Regions from separate parts of the Paenibacillus sp. 203 genome, predicted to be linked through region 1. Evidence: riboswitches for the same ligand, from Rfam matches in the RefSeq annotation. Region 1 holds a riboswitch; each other region holds the start of a gene.
The links. Region 1 has a riboswitch for cobalamin ahead of WA407_RS11185 (ABC transporter substrate-binding protein). Riboswitches for the same ligand answer to the same signal wherever they lie in the genome.
Positions count from the first base shown of each region.

Region 2: linked by a shared signal. The riboswitch ahead of WA407_RS00905 (ABC transporter substrate-binding protein) and the one ahead of WA407_RS11185 (ABC transporter substrate-binding protein) in region 1 are both predicted to bind cobalamin.
Region 3: linked by a shared signal. The riboswitch ahead of cobJ (precorrin-3B C(17)-methyltransferase) and the one ahead of WA407_RS11185 (ABC transporter substrate-binding protein) in region 1 are both predicted to bind cobalamin.
Region 4: linked by a shared signal. The riboswitch ahead of metE (5-methyltetrahydropteroyltriglutamate--homocysteine S-methyltransferase) and the one ahead of WA407_RS11185 (ABC transporter substrate-binding protein) in region 1 are both predicted to bind cobalamin.

Region 1 is NZ_JAXCHD010000004.1:379,884-383,018, reverse strand. It holds gene WA407_RS11190 (FecCD family ABC transporter permease) at 1-463, opposite strand, end outside; gene WA407_RS11185 (ABC transporter substrate-binding protein) at 460-1,467, opposite strand; cobalamin riboswitch at 1,676-1,869, opposite strand; gene WA407_RS11180 (histidine phosphatase family protein) at 1,992-2,750, opposite strand; gene cbiB (adenosylcobinamide-phosphate synthase CbiB) at 2,795-3,135, opposite strand, start outside.
Region 2 is NZ_JAXCHD010000001.1:192,806-195,940, reverse strand. It holds gene WA407_RS00905 (ABC transporter substrate-binding protein) at 1-1,210, opposite strand, end outside; cobalamin riboswitch at 1,428-1,631, opposite strand; gene WA407_RS00900 (nucleobase:cation symporter-2 family protein) at 2,380-3,135, opposite strand, start outside.
Region 3 is NZ_JAXCHD010000001.1:429,236-432,370, forward strand. It holds gene WA407_RS01990 (uroporphyrinogen-III synthase) at 1-307, shown strand, start outside; gene WA407_RS01995 (TIGR00730 family Rossman fold protein) at 513-1,067, shown strand; cobalamin riboswitch at 1,125-1,310, shown strand; gene cobJ (precorrin-3B C(17)-methyltransferase) at 1,621-3,135, shown strand, end outside.
Region 4 is NZ_JAXCHD010000001.1:402,273-405,407, reverse strand. It holds gene WA407_RS01870 (anaerobic ribonucleoside triphosphate reductase) at 1-419, shown strand, start outside; gene nrdG (anaerobic ribonucleoside-triphosphate reductase activating protein) at 416-913, shown strand; cobalamin riboswitch at 1,097-1,292, shown strand; gene metE (5-methyltetrahydropteroyltriglutamate--homocysteine S-methyltransferase) at 1,454-3,135, shown strand, end outside.

The sequences.
Region 1 (3,135 bases):
TTTTTCCACCTTCCCGTGCCAACGTCAGCACCATCCACAGCGTCAGCATTCCGGTCGTAAATGCCACTAGCGGCAGCGTCCATATGCCAACAAATGAAAATTGAAGGCCCCAATAGATCAGTACTGCCGCTCCTACCGAAGCCCCCGAGGATACCCCCAGTGTATACGGATCAGCCAAAGGATTACGCAGCACACCCTGAAATCCGGCTCCCGCCAGCGCCAGCGCTGCTCCTACCAACATTCCCAGTAACACTCGTGGCAATCTGACCTTCAAAATAATCTGCTCTGAGGATGTATTCCAATCCGGTGTAAACGTATCGCCTAACCACGGAAGGTGGTTAACCAGAATGCCCGTGATCTGGCTGACCGGAAGCTTGGCCGAGCCGATGCCAAGACAGAGCAGCAGCGTCAGCAACAGCAGGACAAGACCTGTCCCTCCAAAGCCGATCAGTTTACGGTTCATTTGAAAATTTCAGGATACACGCCCTTGGCCACTTCCTTGAGACCTTCCGTTACGCGTGGACCCGGACGACTGATCAAATTATCATCCACGGCAAACACCCGGTTGTGGCGAACAGCCGATATTTGATCCCATCCACTGCGAGCTTTAATGATTTCGCCGAGCGTTTGGCCAGTTTTGTCGTCCTTGACACTTTTGCTGTACAAAATCACGTCAGGGTTCGCAGCAATAATATTTTCTTCACTAATTTGGTACCACCCCTTCTGCGTGGCACCTACATTTTCGCCGCCCGCCAACGTAATCAGCTCGTCCATAAACTCGCCTTTACCAACTGTCCAGCCTGGTGAAAACTCGACGTATACCCGCAGCTTCTGCCCTTTACCGATATTTTTAACTCCTTCTTTCACTTCCGCTACATCTGCTCTCATCTTGTCAGTCACCGCTCTCGCTTCTTTCTGATGATCGGTGATTTTTCCATACAATTCGATGTTAGCTATGACATCTTCAACTGTCTTCGGTTCCGTTTTAAAAATCATAATTCCCATGTCGCGCAGCTTGGTCGTAGCCTGTTCACTAAGTGATATCCCTGCAAAAACGACTTCCGAGTTAGCAGCAATGATCGCCTCTTCGTTCGGTTTCATAATACCGCCTACTTTAGGCTTTTTCGTAGCTGCTTCCGGGTAATCAGAGTAGTCGGAGACGCCAACTATTTCCTTATCCAGTCCGATGGCGAACAGCGCCTCGGTTTCTGCCGGGGAGACGGAAACGATTTTATCCGGCGCTTTTTTGAATGTAAATTCCTGTCCTGTTGCATCCTTAACTGTGAGTGGGTAAACTGTTTTGCCCGGAGGCTCTTGTGCGGTTACGGTCTTTCCCGGCTGCTGTGCAGAAGTCTGATTCTCTTTATTTTCAGCATTTTTCCCATTAGCGCCACATGCACTCAGCACAACTGCCAAAATCAGAACCAATAAACCTGTTGTCCAAACCTTTATTTTTTTTCCTGCCATGATTTGCACCCCTTCATAAAAAAATCGTTAAGAGCGTTACTTGAGCATCATCAGATATCTTCTAAATCCAGCCTTCTTTTCCTATCAAAAAACCCCCGCATCCTTATATCAGGACACAGGGGTCACGTTAGCGCAGATCGTGCGCAGGCGGCAGCTTCTTTCCGCACGGACAGTCACTGCGAACACGTCATCCTTTCCTCGAAGGATTATGGTGACAGGCGGACGGGCAGGTATCCTGACTTATGGTAAGATGCATGTCCTGAAATTCCTTCATATGCTTAGTAGCACATAAAGCAGGACTAACGGGCATGCTTCCATTTACAGTGGCGGGACCGCGCCGGACTTACACCGACTTCCCTTTTAACAGCGCAGGCAAGGGAAACCATAGTTTCATCACACTGCGCCGACCTCGTCTGCTGGATATTTGATGTAGTGGTAGTCAAGCCGTTCTTTTACTTGATGATTATAGGTTAAAATGAGGCGGCTTACAACCCAAACAGCCTCTTTATCCACTGGTGTCTAACCTAATGAGGGAGCATTTCGGCTATGTAATTGTGCGGTCCTGCCAGCCTCAATTGAATCCTAAATGCTTCTCCCGGCTTCGGATTCAGACTCCAAAAATCATGGCCCGGTATCAGCATACAAGCTAACTGACGAATTACGCCACCATGCGTAACGACCAAAACAGAGAGCGGCCCAGCAGTCAAATCCATGGGTCGAACTTCCATAGCAACACGCCATTCATACAGAGAGTCAAGAAATTTCCGCAAACGATTCACAAAATCTGTCCAAGACTCTCCTCCAGGAGGGGTTATCCGTTGCGGCTCATCAATCCAAGCGCGATACAATGACACATCCTTGAGCATGTCATACGTTTTTCCATCCCACTCGCCAAAATGAAGCTCTCGCAGACGTGGTTCCATCATAGGAGACATAGTGGATAGGGAACCTCCAGACGTCAATTCTGACTCCGGCACAATGATCTGCAAGGTCTGGCAACATCGCATTAAATCGCTGCAATAGATTCGAGCAAAGGACTGCCCCTGCAATTCTTCTTGCAAAGGCTTTAATTCTTGTTCTGCTCCTGGTAGCAAACCTAAGTCGGAGTGTCCCATATATCGACGTTCCTTATTCCATAAGGTTGTGCCGTGACGAACTAACACGAGCTCCATGTCCCAATGCAGATCTTCTTTAGCATCATACGGCACCTTATCCTCCTGTGAGTTCGGACTTTGTACGTATTCTACCGTCCTTTTTGCTGCTATATCTTGTTTCAAGATCATGTCACTTCCTGCTCGATCATTATTCAGTGTGTCACGCCTCACCCTCACCGCACCCATCCCAAGGCAAAACAACCTGCGGCTCCTAACAAACACAATCCTACGAACATACTGGACACGGCGAACATCAGCTGGATTGTATACCGTATATCTTTCGACTCTAGCGGTCGTATCCAATCGCCCATGTATGCACGAAAAGAGCGTACGCCATGATACACATTATAGCCTCCAAGACGAATCCCCAGTGCTCCAGCAACAGCTGATTCCGGGAAGCCACTGTTCGGGCTTGGGTGCAGACGAGCATCTCGCTTGACTGTGCGCCAGCTTCTAGCAGCATCTCGCTTGTATATCCACGCCGCTACCACAAGCATTGCCGCTGTCAGGCGTG
Region 2 (3,135 bases), on a different contig from region 1:
TGCGAATCTTGACCTGAATTCCCTCTTTCAGCAATTGGCTTTGGATGACCTCAGCCATAACAGAGAGCTCAGGACGCTGAGGAAAAGTCAGCAGCGTAACCTCGAACGGCTTGCCTTGCTTAGTCCATGTCCCTTGGGCGTCCTTCTGCCAGCCATCCTTCGTTAACAGCTGATCCGCCGTTCCGTCCAGCGCTTTACGCTCAACTTTACCGAAGGGAAGAATGCTCGGGAACGGACTGCTTGCTTCCGTACCGAAGCCCCTCATGACGGCGCTCACAATCGATGTGCGTGGAATCAGGCTGTCCACCACCTTACGGTTCGCCGCATCCTTGAATACTGGGGATTCCATATTGTACACGAGCATATGGGTGCGCAAGGAGGGAGCCGACAGCACTTGTAGCCTGTCGTTCTTTTTCAGTACCTCTGCGTTATCAACCGGAATATCCGTCGCTACGTCCACCTCGCCGGATTGCAGCGCCATCAGGCGCGAATTCCCGTCCGTAATGAACTTCATCGTCGCTTCAGCCAATCGTGCCTTCTCGCCCCAATATCCGTCATAACGCTCTACGACCAAGGATTGGTCCTTGTTGAACGCTTTGATTTTAAAGGCGCCTGTCATCGCTGGGTAGCTCTGCTCATCCTTCATCGATGCCACATTCAGTACAATCGTCGATGGATCAGCTAGATTGGACACCAACGCCGCATTCGGCTGGTTTGTCGTAATCTTTAAGGCCAGCGGGCCGCTTACATCAATGGACTTCACATTCAGTAAATCCTTCGCCAGATGGCTTTTCTCGATAGAGCGTAGCAAAGATGCTTTTACACTTGCTGCATCCATACTTTTTCCATTATGAAAAGTGACTTTATCCTGCAAGCTGAACGTCCAAACTGTAGGACTATCCTGCTTCCACTCCTTTGCCAGCCAAGCCACAGGCTCCAGCTTTTCATTCAAACGTACCAGTGTCTCACCTGCACCGGATCGCATCACATCCCAGCTATTATCTCCGTGCGGATCAACACCTGACGGTTTCCATGTATACGCCATTACCAGCTTTTTACCTGTCGCTGTTTGTTGTGCTGACGCGTTCTCATCTTTGCCGGAGCTATTCGACGTCTTATTGCTAGTACATCCCGAAAGAGCCATAACTGCCAGCAGCAGCATCACCCCTGTACATATCAACCATGAGCGCCTGCTATGATTGCTAATCATTCGATGAATCCCCCTCTATCTTGTAAAATCATATAAACCTAACGCAAAACGCGAAAAAAGCATTCCGGACCACTTGATCAGCAGTCAGAAATGCTCCATTATAAAATGTCAAAACTCACCTCGAAGCCAACTCTAATAATATAGAAGGGATCAGATCGGTTTCAGACATTCCGTATGCAGCACGCCTAACCACCTCCCCAGCAATCCCGTGGGTCTAACAGTGATGTCAAAACAGGCAGGTCTCCTGACTCCAGGCGTATCTTTCAGGCCTTCCCGGTTCTTCACAGTTCCAGTGGCTGTTCTGAAAGCTCCAGTAGTATCCTACTGATGCCTGTATACAGTGGCGGGTCCGTGTCGGGATCTACCGAACTTCCCTTTTAAGTGAACACGCTCAACAACTATCCACATGGTCTCAATAAAACCCCATACACAGAGTCGTCCGGCTCACACCTGTTTTCTTCTATTATTTCTTTTCATTACGATTTAGGATTATCTTATTTTGTTGTCACAAGCTTGTCAATAAATGCTGTATAATAATTCAAATTTGAATGATATGGCGAGAATGAAGGTAATGGCTATTCATTGCGTGCACGAAATGAACGTGCTAAAATTAGGTATAGAGATAACCTTTGTGTCCGTATACTAAAAAGAGTCTTCGCCGCGCCAACGGCAAAGACTCTTAGGACTTGAAAGGCTGTGGATCACCACGGCGCGCTAAATACTTAGCTAAACCCACCGTTAGGCGCCTAACCTAATTACGCGGTGGGTTTTCGCTTGTCCGAAATTTCCGACGTAGCCAGCGATAAAGTTTACGAATACTAAACACCAGGCTTAGTAACGTAACCATCCAACGCAACACATCGTAGCACGACACAAGGTTCACCATCGGCTTCACCCCCTTTCGGGAAGCTGCACCGTGGTCCGAAAACATCCACCACTATTCAAAATCCATAATTTAGATTATACCATGCCCCTTCCTACCACTCTAGCAAATTCTTCTAGCTCATAAACTGGAAAACACACCAAATTAGAGCTACCCATTTCATCCCGCAGCTTTATCTATATGTCCCCAGGCGGCAAGGGTATCTACTATCTGGATAACTCCATGCCAAAAAGCCGGAAAAGAGGCATACGTCCTCTCTCCGGCTATCTTTATTTATTCCTAATCATCAAACCTTCTGTGGAACCTCCGAAACCGTCACGCTTTTGACCGATTCCCCTTGTTTTCTCGTCAAAACAATGTTCAAGACAATCGCAGTAATCGAACCCGAAACGATCCCATTTTGCAGCAGCATTTTGGCAAAGCTCGGCAGCTGGTCGAACATTTGTGGCAGAACGGCAGAGCCTAGGCCCACGGCAATACTGCATGCTGCGATCAGCAGATTGCTTTCCTTCCGCAGATCCACTTCTGACAAAATAGACATGCCTGATGCAGCAACCGAGCCAAACATGACGATCATCGCCCCGCCTAGCACAGCGTTAGGAATCACTGTCGTTAAGGCAGCCAGCTTAGGCAGCAAACCGAGAACAACCATGATCCCGCCCGCAGCAAAAATAACGTTCCGCGATTTGACGCGTGTGAGTGAGATCAGACCAACATTTTGCGAGAAAGCTGTATAAGGAAACGCATTAAAAATACCCCCAAGCATAATCGCAAGTCCTTCGGAACGCAGACCATTGACGATCTGCTTCTGTTCCACCTTCTGATCAATCGCTTTGCCTACTGCCAGATAAACGCCTGTAGACTCAACCATACTGACAATATTGACGATAATCATCGTACAAACTGCCATCATGCTAAACTCTGGCTTACCAAAATAAAACGGCTGCGCGACACTCACCCATGAGGCCTCCGCCACGGGTGCAAAATGCACCATTCCCATTCCATAAGCAACCACCGTACCCGCGAACAGACCAATAAGCAC
Region 3 (3,135 bases), on a different contig from region 1:
ACTGGAGGATGTTATCCATCGTAATGTTGATGCTGTTACGTTCACGAGTGGTCCGCAAATCCGATTTTTAGCCCAATATGCGAGAGAGCAAAATCGAATCGAGGATTTACTGGAAGCTTTCCGCGAGGATGTGATTGCTGTATCAGTAGGGAAGGTGACTGCGCAGTCCATTGTGGAAGAGGGGATTGAACGAGTCGTGTTTCCAACCGAAGAGCGCATGGGCGCGATGATGGTGGAGCTTGGCAAATATTTTGAGCATAACGATTCGGTGCATGGCTGTGGTCTGAAGATCGTGAATGGTCATTGAAATGAGATAGAATTATAAATATAGTATGCTAAAAATGAACTTATATTTTTGGATAAAGCGTAAAATAAAGATAAGGGCCTGCGAGGTCTTTATCTTTTTTTTATTGGACATGCATCGACAAAGATTTTTGTTATAGCGAAAATATTTAGCTAATATAATGAATAAGTTTCGATGCATGATACTTAGGACAGGAGCTGAGACGTTAATGAATTCTATTTGTGTATTTGCCGGGTCCAGACCTGGACATTCATCGGTATATGTTGAAGCGGCAGGCAAGCTGGGAGAAGCCATGGCTCGCCATCATATCCGTCTGATCTACGGTGGCTCCAGTAGGGGGCTGATGGGTCAGGTTGCGGATGGCATGCTGGCGGGTGACGGTCAGGTCACTGGCATTATGCCCACCCTGTTATTTGATGCAGAGATCATTCATCGGGGAGTTACCGAATTTATTGAAGTAGCGAGCATGCATGAGCGTAAAGCGGCAATGAGCGAGATGGCCGATGCGTTTATAGCCCTTCCGGGTGGCTTGGGAACCTTTGAGGAGCTGTTCGAGGTATTGTGCTGGGCTCAAATCGGCATTCATCGCAAGCCGATTGGGCTGCTGAATGTGAATGGATATTTTGACCCGTTAGTAGAAATGGTGCGCCATAGCGTGCAAGAGGGGTTTACCGGGGCTGAGCATCCAGCGTTATTAAGTATCTCTGCGGACCCGGATGAATTGCTACATATGTTAAAAAATAAAGCAGAGAACTTGAAATAAAGCGTTTTTCGTGCTTGCACAACTGATTGAGGCAAGGTTATGATAAGACCCATAATCAAATAGCGGACAGACAAGGTGCCTTTGCGGTTGAGCAAAGGGTAACAGGGAATCGGGTGCAAATCCCGAGCGGTCCCGCCACTGTAAGGAAGAGGATTTTTTTAAATGGTCACTCGTGAAAAACGGGGAAGACGAAAGAATCTGTTGATGCCAAGCCAGGAGACCTACCTTGATCTGTATGCACCGTTAACCTTCGCGGAGAGGATGGGTGTACGAAATCAGGAAATCAGGCACACGTTGCTTTTTCCATGTTGGTTAGAGGTTTGCGTGGATATGAACGTGCAGCAGCGTTTGAAGCGTAAACAGACAGGTGGAAAACAACGGCAGGCTGGAGGAAGACAAATAGTGTCTTCTTACGCTGTTTGTTCGTCTGATGAGAGATACGTACATAGAAACCCCATCCGGGCAGGATGGGGTTTTTTGAGTTACAGGATGTCCATAAATCATTGAAATAGATAGGATAGCTGCCCTGAAAAGGATGAATAGGAGGAGCACGATGAGCCCATTAGGAAAATTGTTGGTGATTGGATTTGGACCAGGAGATATGGAACATATCACAAAACGGGCGCTGGATGCGCTGGCCGAAAGTGAGGTCATTATCGGCTACAATACCTACGTTGATTTGATCCGTCCGTTGTTGAACGGACAGGAGATTGTACGCACAGGGATGACAGAGGAAGTGAGCCGTGCGCAGGAGGCGGTTCGCCAAGCAGAGATGGGCAAGAAGGTAGCTGTCATTTCCAGTGGAGATGCAGGAGTCTATGGTATGGCAGGGCTGGTGTACGAAGTGCTGATGCAAAAAGGCTGGCGACGCGAGGACGGGGTTGAGGTAGAAGTCGTGCCAGGGATCTCTGCTATTCAGTCCTGTGCTTCACTGTTGGGCGCGCCAGTTATGCATGATGCTTGCACGATCAGTCTGAGTGATCATCTGACCCCATGGGAAACGATTGTGAAGCGCGTAGAAGCAGCGGCTTCTGCCGATTTTGTGATTGCATTATATAATCCGCGCAGTGGCCGACGTACCCGCCAGATTGTGGAGACGCAGTCCATTTTGCTGCGTTACCGCGATCCGCAAACTCCAGTTGGGTTGGTGAAAAGTGCTTATCGTGAACGTCAGCAAGTTATTGTCACGACGCTGGAAGATATGCTGAATCATGACATCGGGATGCTGACAACTGTAATCATCGGTAATTCCTCGACAACGGTGTATGACGGCTTGATCGTGACTCCGCGCGGATATCAGCGCAAATACACGCTGGATGCGACCGAGCAAGCGCTCAAGCCGCATCAGCGTCTCCGTACGGAAGCGGAGCCGTGGTCGCTGGGCGCGCAAGAGGCCGCACCGCAGGCAGGCGCAGCCCCGACTACGCTCGCTGGTCCCTCCGCGAGCGGCGCTGCGATTGCGACGCAGGCACGCCCGCAAGCGATGGCTGCCGTGCAGGCAACGACCGCTGTGCAAACCGGCGCAGCAACCCCGGCATCGCTGGCGGCAGAGGCACTAAGCCGCCTCGCTGTTGGCGGCAAGCTGCCTGACGCAGCCAACGCTCGCTGGAGCGGGCAAGCGCCTACCGCCGAGAGCACCGCAAGAACGTCAGCGGTGGCCGGAGCGGGGGCTACGGCCGGGATGGCGACAGGCGGCTTTGGCAAGCCTGCGCTGTTTGAGGTGGGCGTTTCCCCGGGTGTGGGAAACAAGAAGTTCACCGCTCGCCAGATGGCAATGCTCGCCGAGGTAGCGGGTGATGACGGCGAGCTGGAGTACACGCCGGATCATCAGATCGTGCTGCGTGTGCCGTGCGCAGACCCCGAGGAACTGGTCGGACGACTGCGGGATGAACGATTCATTGTCATGCCGATCGGCGATGTGTTTAAGGTGAAGGCGTGCGACTTCTGCAATATGGAGAAGGATGACGCTGTGCCTGTGGCTGAACATCTACAGGTTGTACTTGGCGGATTACAGGCACCCAAGGAAACGAGCATTGCTTTGAACGGATGCGGTATGGCCTGCTATGGA
Region 4 (3,135 bases), on a different contig from region 1:
AGGTAAATGATCGAGAATATTACACGAATTCTTTTCATATTCCCGTGTATTACACGCTCCCGGCTGCTCGTAAAATCAGCTTGGAAGCTCCGTTCCATAACCTATGCAACGCTGGTGCGATTTCATACATTGAGCTGGACGGTAATGCGCGGAATAACCCGGATGCGTTTCTTAAAATTGTTCAGTATGCGCTGCATCAGAACATCGGCTACTTCTCCATCAACCATCCGGTGGATCGTTGTACGGAATGTGGTTATGAAGGGATTATCGGGACAAGCTGCCCCCAATGTGGCACAGATGAGGAGCACACACACTTTCAGCGCTTACGTCGGGTAACCGGATATCTGACAGGAGATTATACCGTTCGCTTTAATGCCGCAAAACAGGCAGAAGTTCGAGACCGGGTGAAACATAAGTGAATTTGTGTGGCTACATTCCGGAATCTCTGAACGAAGGATACGGCCTGCGCACCGTCGTGTTCATTAGCGGTTGCCGTCATGCCTGTCCTGGATGCTTTAATCCAGAGTCATGGAGCTTCCGTGCAGGCGAGCCATTCACCCCCCAACGACAACAGGAGGTCATTCGTGACATCATGGAAAATCCGTTGTTGGACGGACTGACTCTCTGCGGGGGAGACCCGTTTTTCTCAGCAGCAGAATGCTCGCAATTTGTGCGTGACTTCCGCGAGGCCTGTCCCGACCGAACCGTGTGGGCTTACACTGGCTTTGTCTATGAAGATCTACTCACAGATCCGGAGCGACAGGAACTGGCGCTTTTGTGCGATGTGATTGTGGATGGTCGTTTTGTAGAACAGCAAAAGGACCTGACCCTTCCCTTCCGGGGCAGTCGCAACCAGCGTCTGGTAGATGTGAAAGCCAGTATTCAGGCAGGCTATACCGTTTCATTGACATAAGGCGATGCTTACCCAGCAAGCAAGATGCTATATCTAATCTAAGACAAGCCCCCATCATGGGTAAGGCTTGTCTTTTTTTCATATAGCTAACAGATTCCATTGGAGTTTCTATTGCGCATCCTGTAAGTTTCACTTATGATGGTGAACAAGTATACGAGTGCATAATTATTCGTCATACCTTAACCGCATAGCTTGGAGATAGGTGTCTGTTCTATTCAGATCAGGCTTAAAAGGGAAGCCGGTGCAAATCCGGCACGGTCCCGCCACTGTAAACGGGGAACTTTCAGCTGTTCATATATCCACTGGTCCACAGACCGGGAAGGAATGCTGAGCGTCATGATCCGTAAGTCAGGAGACCTGCCTATTTTAACAACATCGCAAGTACCTACGGAAGATAGGGAGGTGTTAAGAGCAGTCGCCGTATTTTTGATTTTTTAATCACGGAGGCATTCTTTCCCCTACTTATTTTTAACCTTGGGGGGAAGAATGCCTTTTTTGGTACGTAAAAATAAAACAGCTACCCGCTAGGAGGAAAAGTACATGTCCATTATTGAATGGCCTGAATTGTCCGGCTTAATTAGCAGTAATCTGGGATATCCGCGTATCGGCGAAAATCGGGAATGGAAGAAAGCACTGGAACGCTTCTGGAACGGCAGCATTAACGAAAGCGAACTGCAGACGGAAATGAAAAAATTACGGTTGGAGCATCTGAGCAAGCAACGCGATAAGGGGATTGATCGCATTCCTGTCGGAGACTTCTCCTATTACGATCACATGCTGGATACATCTGTGATGTTCGGTCTAGTACCTGAACGGTTCAACTATCGTCCCGCAGGTCCGATTCCTCTGTCCGTGTACTTCGGGATCGCTCGCGGTCAGAAGGGAGCAACCGCCAGTGAAATGACCAAATGGATGAATACCAATTATCACTACATCGTTCCCGAATTGGCAAATGCAGTCCCGGTATTCACTGAAAATAAACCCTTACAGGCTTATCGTGAAGCAAAACAGGAACTAGGCATTGAGGGTAAACCGGTTCTCATCGGCCCTTATTCATTCGTTACCCTTTCCAAAGGCTATGATCGTAAGGAGCTTGCCTCTATTATAAGAACCTTCCTGCCTTTATACACCCGTGTCCTGTCTGAGCTAGCAGCAGAAGGTGTTCAGTGGGTACAAATCGATGAACCTGTCCTGACCACCTCATTCCCAGTAGAGGATCTGGACATTATTCAAGAAGTCTATGAAGCTTTGACCCAAGCTGCGCCCTCCTTAAATATAATGCTGCAAACCTACTTTGGCAGCCTAGATCATTATGAGCGTCTGTCCGCACTTCCGGTACAGGGGCTGGGTCTTGATTTTGTGTATGATGGTGGCGAAAATCTTCAGCATATATTGCAGCATGGCTTTCCTAAAGGAAAAACGCTGGGCGCTGGTGTCATTGACGGACGCAATATATGGCGCAGCGACCTGAACGCTGTAGCTGCACTGCTGGGTCAGTTAGCAGAACAGACCACTGCCGAGCAGCTTATCGTACAGCCATCATGCAGTCTGCTGCATGTGCCAGTCAGCCTGGAGGCAGAGCACAAGCTGGACAAGGAGCTGGTGCAAGCGCTGGCCTTTGCTGATGAAAAGCTAGAGGAAATCGCCATCCTGACAGCTGCACTTGGCAAACACGATCCATCCGCACTCACCAAGCTTGGACAAAGTGCAGATGCGGTAGCCCGTTTCAACAGTTCAGCGGCACGCGTACAGACAACTGCCGATCTGGCCGACCTGTTGGCCAAAGAGCCTCTGTCACGCAGCGTTCCTTTCGCCGAGCGTCGTGAGATTCAGCAAAATAAGCTGAAGTTGCCTCCACTGCCTACGACGACCATTGGTAGCTTCCCGCAGACCGCCGAGATCCGCAAGGCCCGCCTGCACTATCGCAAAGGAGAATGGTCTGCCGAGCAATATCGAACGTTCATCCAACAGCAAATTAAGGAATGGATTGATATCCAAGAGGACATTGGCATTGACGTGCTTGTACATGGGGAATTTGAGCGGACCGACATGGTTGAATTTTTTGGCGAAAAGCTGAACGGCTTTGCTTTTACGCAAAACGGATGGGTGCAGTCCTACGGCTCCCGCTGTGTCAAACCGCCGATTATATACGGAGACGTTTCCTTCGATCAGCCCATGACCGTGGAAGAAACGGCATTCGCCCAATCGTTAACTTCCAAGCC